3 regions of the Paenibacillus sp. TY11 genome follow, and region 3 is predicted to be linked to each of the others. Evidence: riboswitches for the same ligand, from Rfam matches in the RefSeq annotation. Region 3 holds a riboswitch; each other region holds the start of a gene.
What was found. Region 3 has a riboswitch for cyclic di-AMP ahead of AC6EJC_RS04285 (hypothetical protein). Riboswitches for the same ligand answer to the same signal wherever they lie in the genome.

Region 1 (2,238 bases), on a different contig from region 3:
CGAGCGAACATTCCCGTCTTCAAAAGTAAAAGCCAGTGTAAGTACCGAGGCGCCGATTTTTTTATCGTCCACGGTATACTTTAATCCACCTTCTCCTTCAGTGGTCGCGAGCTTTAAGTCCGACGGCTTGAAGCCAAAGCGTTTGACCCATACTGCTGCCGCCTGCTCCTTGGCTTCGAGCGTCATGCCGTCCTCAGCCACACGTACAAGCCTGTTACGTGCTTGTTCATCCGTAGAAATATCAGCCTGTGTGTAATTGGTGCTGGAGGTGATCCGTTTAAAGCTAACGACTTTCCCTGTGGATAAATCCACATGAATTTGCAGTTTGCTCTTTGCAGAGGGTTCAGGCAGATCGACCCGAAAGGTTTCGTAAGGGTAACTTTTTTTCCATGTACGGTCGTACTGTTGAAGCAGTTTTTCTCTGGATAAATAACCGTACAAATCTGTTTCGGCCTGATAGGTCACGACGGGCTTTTCTGGCTGTGATTCAGTATAGCCCAGCTCGGAGCGGGCAAAGTCCAACGCGTGTATGACCGCTTCTTGTTTGCTGATGACCTTTGCGTTCATCAATGATTCCGGATTCGGATTGCTAAGCGAGGGAATAAGCAATTGAAAGATAAAAAAGCAAATCAGGCCAATCCCGCCCAGCAAGCCTAATTTTTTGAAGTTGGCCGTGAGCACGACCGGTTTCCCGATAGGATTCATGAGTTTCCTCCTTAATCTGTAAATAAGAACATCCATTAAAGATATCATACTGCACAGGTTCCCGCCAACAGACCTGCGATATTCATGAAAATGGAGTGAAAGCACTTTAAAGTTCCAATAAAATAAGATAAGCTGTGATTAAACGACGTCCATTCGTAAAATAAAGCCAATTTCACGTTTTTTCGACGAAATCGGTTTTGTGATCTAGATATAGAAGGATTATAATCTTGAGGCAATGCCTATGAAATACAATAGGTAATGATATACATTTGAGCCGAATTTCTATGAGAAAACGGGGGAACCATGTTACTGGGGTGAATTTTACAGCCGGTCCTTAGACCGGAAGTGTAAATAGGGCATACTGTGCTGCCCGAATCCGTCAGCTAACCTCGTAGGCTGTGAGCAGGAACCAAGTCAGGCACTCGGTTTTCCGGTGTCTTTTTTTGTGCGAATAAAAGTGTATGGATTAGTTAGATCGCTTCGCTTTTTCAGAACAATTCTGCCCCCTTCGCTGCTGCCCACCATTAACACAGGGGGACCGAATAGTGCTTGACATGCATTCTTCCTGTATTCAGGGAATGCTAATTATAGTTACTTTGGTACCCTTACGATAAAATGAGTGTTTTTAAGGCGGTAACAGCGATCGGAAGATCAAATGGAACGCGTAGTGGGCTTACACCGTATTAAATCACTGTTTTTATAGTTTTAAGGATTAGGAGAGAAGTGATGAATAGATGAATCCCAATGCAAGCTGGCTTCGGCTTTCTCCACCGCAGATATTCGTTGTGGGCTTTGCCATTATCATTCTAACAGGTAGTTTATTGTTAATGCTGCCGATTTCCAATACAACAGGAAAGCCGCTTGGGTTTATAGACGCTTTGTTTACTGCCGCCTCTGCGACCTGTGTAACCGGGCTTGTCGTAAAGGATACCGGCATCTTTTTTACCACTTTTGGTCAAGTTGTCATCGTTGCGCTGATCCAGATCGGCGGTCTTGGCTTTATGACCATGGCTACCTTGATTGCACTGGTGTTCAAGCGTCGTATTTCCTTGCGGGAGCGACTCATTTTGCAGGAAGCGATGAATCAGACTTCTGTAGAGGGAATTGTCGGGTTAATCCGTAAGGTATTACTGTACTCACTGGTTATTGAAGGCGTATGCGCTACGATATTCTCGGTTCGCTGGTCCTTTGATATGCCCGTAGGCAGGGCGATTTATTTTGGAATCTGGCATGCCATCTCCATGTTTAACAATGCTGGTTTTGATTTATTCGGTGAATTTCGCAGCTTGACAGGTTATGTATATGATCCGATTGTTAATTTTACCGCAATGTTTCTGATTATTTCTGGCGGCATTGGCTTTGTAGTGATGTCAGACCTGGCAGAATATCGCAAGCGCAAGAGACTGTCCTTGCATACCAAGGTGGTACTCAGCATGACGGTCGCTATGATTGTAGTCGGCACGCTCGTGATTTTTGTATTTGAGTTTACGAATCCGAAGACTCTCGGTTCGCTTGATTGGGGTGGTAAGCTGC
Region 2 (2,238 bases), on a different contig from region 3:
ATCGGAACGGAAATAACAATACGTTTATGATTCAGCTACAAGCTAAATTAACGTAAAAAGGCTGTCTTACCAGCAGAAGTTTTCTGCTCGTCAAGACAGCCTTTTTTTACCGATAGGACTGATAAGAATCCGACCCAGTTATATGTTGTACGATACGGGCATTAAATTTACATAATATATATTATGTTTAATTAAACCATATATACGCAAATGCTATTTATTAATAACGTACAGTTTCACATTTTGAAAGCCAAAGTCGTTCACAAATGATTTGTTGCCAGGAATAAAGATATCAATCCGCTTTCCTGTAATGGCGCTGCCCTGATCGCGGGCGACGGCTACAAAAGAATGATCTGGCAGGCCGGGGTGGGAATAGCCCGTAACCAGCACTTTCGTTCCCATCGGAATGACGCTCGGGTCTACCGCAATCGTGCCTAGTTTAAGCGGATTGCCGTAGTAATCGACCGCGCCCCACTTGCCATTTTCATCAGCTGCGGCAGAATACGCTGTAGCTTTAACATCAACTACTTTACTGTAATTGAATGTTTTTCCCCATGCTTTAATCGTTGGCCCCTCATTCGCTGGTGCTGTCTCCGTAAGAAGCTGTGACTTCGAAGCCGAAGCCGCCTTCACACTTTTTTCGCCAGGCACCTTAATTTGTAGACCTGCATATATGTTGTTGGGGGCAATATTCGGGTTCGCCTTCGTTAGCTCGTTTACCGGTACTCCATAACGTTGAGCAAGCAAAAAGAAGGTATCACCCTCTTTGGCAGTATGAAGCGAAGCAGCATTTGCTACTCCAGCTGTCTGTGCCAGCCCTGCAATAGCTGCGGCAAGCACCGCAAATTTCATGGTTTTTCCAATATGTTTCAGATGTTTCAAAGATATGTACCTCCTCTGTTATGCCTACGAAGTTAGCTGTCGGATTCGGACTCAGGAGAAGCCCTATGCTTATGCAATTCACCCCTAGGCATATTCCACATCGTCTTATGACGTATCGGAATGACTGCCGTTGTTACGTCCCCCGCACTTCCCATGATTTGGGCCCAGCATTCAGCGTTTGTCATAACCCCATGCTGTCCCGGTAAGTTTTGGCTCACTGCATAATATCACAAATTTGTAACCTTATCTGCATGAAAATGTTGGGACCTTGAACATCATACTATACTTGTTACAATTTTGTCATCAAGAAAACGATATCTGTTACGAAAATATGGGGAAATGGTGACAAAAAAAGAAGAACCCTCCGTCATACGGGGGTCATCCCCATCGACCACGGAGGGCTTACTTTATAGCTCATAGAAGTACTTTCTTACAATACCTTGGCAAGAAAATCACGGGTGCGATCATGGCTTGGAGTACCAAAAACCTGCTCTGGTGTACCTTGCTCCACAATTTGACCGTTATCCATAAAGATGATCCGATCGCCTACCTCGCGGGCAAAGCCCATTTCATGCGTCACGATCACCATCGTCATGCCGCCTTCGGCGAGCTTCTTCATAACATCCAGAACCTCTCCAACCATTTCAGGGTCCAAAGCAGAAGTCGGCTCATCGAACAACATCACATGCGGCTGCATGGCCAAAGCACGCGCAATCGCAATACGTTGCTTTTGACCGCCGGATAACTGGTTCGGATAGGTATTTTTCTTATCCTCAAGCCCCACGGTACGCAGGAGCTCCAGCGCAATTTTTTCCGCTTCCTTTCCTGACTGTCTTCTAACCTGCGTTGGTGCAAGCGTCAGGTTCTGCAACACTGTTTTGTGCGGGAACAGATTAAAATGCTGGAACACCATTCCCATTTTCTCCCTAGTCGCATTAATATTATGACCACGGGCCGTAATCGACTCACCCTCAAACAAAATCTCCCCGTCCGTCGGCTGTTCCAACAGATTCATACAACGCAAAAACGTACTTTTCCCCGAACCGCTGGGGCCGATGATGACGACTACTTCACCTTTGGCGATGTCTATATCAATGCCTTTTAAAATTTCGTTCTTGCCGAACGATTTACGCAGTTGTTTAACGGTGATCACTGGCTCTCAACTTCCTTTCCCATAAACCCAGCAGCTTAGATAAGCTGAATGTCATTACAAAATAAATAGCGGCGGCGATTACGAACGGACTCAATCCTTCGTAAGTAATATTTTTAATGACCTGGGCCTGATACATAATATCCACCATCCCAATGGTCGAAATAATAGATGATTCTTTAATGATCGTAATAAACTCATTACCG
Region 3 (2,238 bases):
ATACGTAGTCCAACGCATGCTGTCCAGCTTCTTCAATCCTACTACCTTATAAATCAGCTTTTCCGTTCCACCAAAAATCCGATCCGTCCGATTCGGTTCATTCGAGAATACATGATACATATAGGTGCCCACTGGCTTTACCAAGAGCAGCAATATGACGATCACAATTCCAATTTGCAGCAGCTCCATCCTCTATTCCTCCTTCAAAATGCTCCTGCGTTTGGAACAACAGACCTAATTCAGACCATCAATCGAGTGCACACGTTTGCGAAAACCCGCTACCTCTGATGCTTAATTCATGATCTGTTGTTCCCGCCTGCTTTATCCTATAGCTGACTAGAACTTTTCAGGGTTCAGGAGTGCGTAGATCAAATACACAAACACAATAGCTGTGAGCCCAAGCACAACGGTCATCCTCTTCGCCCTCCTTTAGAGGTCTGCACATCACACCAGCGCACAAACAGCAGTATCACTCCATAACTCACAGCCATCAAGAGCAGCATGTATATATCCATCATGTTCATACCCTCCGTATTGGTCCTCAGATCGTCATTCTTATTCCATCATAAAATCATAAACCAGCTATGTTATAAGTGCTTATCCGTTCAACAGGAAACCCACCTCTCCATTCAATGTGTAGATCACATGGTCCGCTCCCAATCCCCGATAAATTCCTTGTGGATTACAGCCGTGCGTAATAACATAGATCGATTCTGATGTTAGTGGCCGACATATTTGCAGGAAACGGCAAGTCAGATTCAAGCTGTTCTCGAACAAATACACACTACCAATTTCTTTTTTTGGAAAATTACATTTTCCCGTTTGCATCGTATTGATGCGCACAATGTGCTCCACACCCATTTTTTTGAGCTGTCGTTCCTCCTGGACGCTATTCGTGAGAACTGCAAACGCCAGTTTTTTGAACATGAGCAATTTCACAAAACTTCTGCCCGCTTCATTCGGTGCAGTGACAATAATTAACCGACCTTCCATCAGTAGCTCCTCTCCCGGTATAAAAGACAACAAAAAGAAGCCGAAGGAAAAAGGCTTTCCTCCGGCTTCTTACATATCCATGATAAAATAAACCATGGCTGCACACGGCGGTTTGTTGCCTCTCCCTGTACGCTTACGAGGTTAGCTGTCGGATTCGGACGTGAGAGTCGCCCTATTTCTGGCACTTGACCGGAAAATTCACCCCATGAGACACACGACTTCCAAAGCCGTACAGTCTCGATTGGTTCCCCCGCTTTTGCAACTGCAAAATTCAGCGCTATAGACAATTCGTTGTTGCTTCATTCATGTTAATTTGAAATTACGTCTTGAATCATACACCCGCGCAAGGAAGACTGTAAAGCTCAACTGCGGGGTTATAAATCGGCCTTTAGAGCATAGAAGATTAATAATAACGCTTACAATGCAATTATGCTTATCACAGCTCCTTCAATCTCTGTTTTTCATCCCTTTTTGAAAATGATAGGCATGTCAATATTGGCGTAGGGTAAGGCGTTGTTGTCCCTTTTTTGTAAAAAGGGAAGAAAATACGCTATATGTAACAGATAAATACCGATTGAACCCGCTTTTATGAGAAGAAACACCTCAATTCGCTCCATTTGCAGCGCGATTTACCGTTTTGAACAAAATACGATTTTACAGTGGCCGAACGCTTATTATAGCTATCCCAACTTGCAACCTCTTATTAAGTTGTTTAAAATTTAATTGTAGAATATCGAATAAGGAGGGATAACATGACCGTTTATGAATATGATGCACAAACCCTGCAAGGGAAACAAATTCCGTTATCCACATATGAAGGGAAAGTACTGCTTATCGTGAACACAGCCAGCAAATGTGGATTAACCCCCCAATACAAAGCGCTACAAGAGCTATATGACCAGTACCATGAACAGGGGCTCGAAATTTTGGGATTTCCCAGCAACCAGTTTGCCAAACAAGAGCCGGGTTCCAGCGAGGAGATTTCCGAGTTTTGCCAAGTCAATTATGGAGTTACCTTTCCGATGTTCGCCAAGACAGATGTCAATGGCGATCAAGCGCACCCCTTATTTCGCTACCTGACCCAAACAGCTCCGGGGGTATTAGGCTCCAAAGCGATCAAATGGAATTTCACTAAATTCTTAATTACACGCGAAGGTAACGTATTTAAGCGTTATGCGCCGCAAACCACTCCGGATAAGCTGGCAGGGGATATTGAGAAGCTTTTGCAGGAAAACTGACATTTTA

Region 1: linked by a shared signal. The riboswitch ahead of AC6EJC_RS06870 (TrkH family potassium uptake protein) and the one ahead of AC6EJC_RS04285 (hypothetical protein) in region 3 are both predicted to bind cyclic di-AMP.
Region 2: linked by a shared signal. The riboswitch ahead of AC6EJC_RS08255 (3D domain-containing protein) and the one ahead of AC6EJC_RS04285 (hypothetical protein) in region 3 are both predicted to bind cyclic di-AMP.

Annotation. Positions count from the first base shown of each region.
Region 1 is NZ_JCBAIQ010000005.1:114,883-117,120, forward strand. It holds gene AC6EJC_RS06865 (CPBP family intramembrane glutamic endopeptidase) at 1-705, opposite strand, end outside; cyclic di-AMP (ydaO/yuaA leader) riboswitch at 968-1,118, shown strand; gene AC6EJC_RS06870 (TrkH family potassium uptake protein) at 1,440-2,238, shown strand, end outside.
Region 2 is NZ_JCBAIQ010000006.1:136,757-138,994, reverse strand. It holds gene AC6EJC_RS08260 (polysaccharide deacetylase family protein) at 1-16, shown strand, start outside; gene AC6EJC_RS08255 (3D domain-containing protein) at 214-882, opposite strand; cyclic di-AMP (ydaO/yuaA leader) riboswitch at 889-1,057, opposite strand; gene AC6EJC_RS08250 (amino acid ABC transporter ATP-binding protein) at 1,313-2,035, opposite strand; gene AC6EJC_RS08245 (ABC transporter substrate-binding protein/permease) at 2,022-2,238, opposite strand, start outside.
Region 3 is NZ_JCBAIQ010000003.1:21,480-23,717, forward strand. It holds gene kdpA (potassium-transporting ATPase subunit KdpA) at 1-189, opposite strand, end outside; gene kdpF (K(+)-transporting ATPase subunit F) at 337-414, opposite strand; gene AC6EJC_RS04285 (hypothetical protein) at 598-993, opposite strand; cyclic di-AMP (ydaO/yuaA leader) riboswitch at 1,108-1,280, opposite strand; gene AC6EJC_RS04290 (glutathione peroxidase) at 1,746-2,231, shown strand.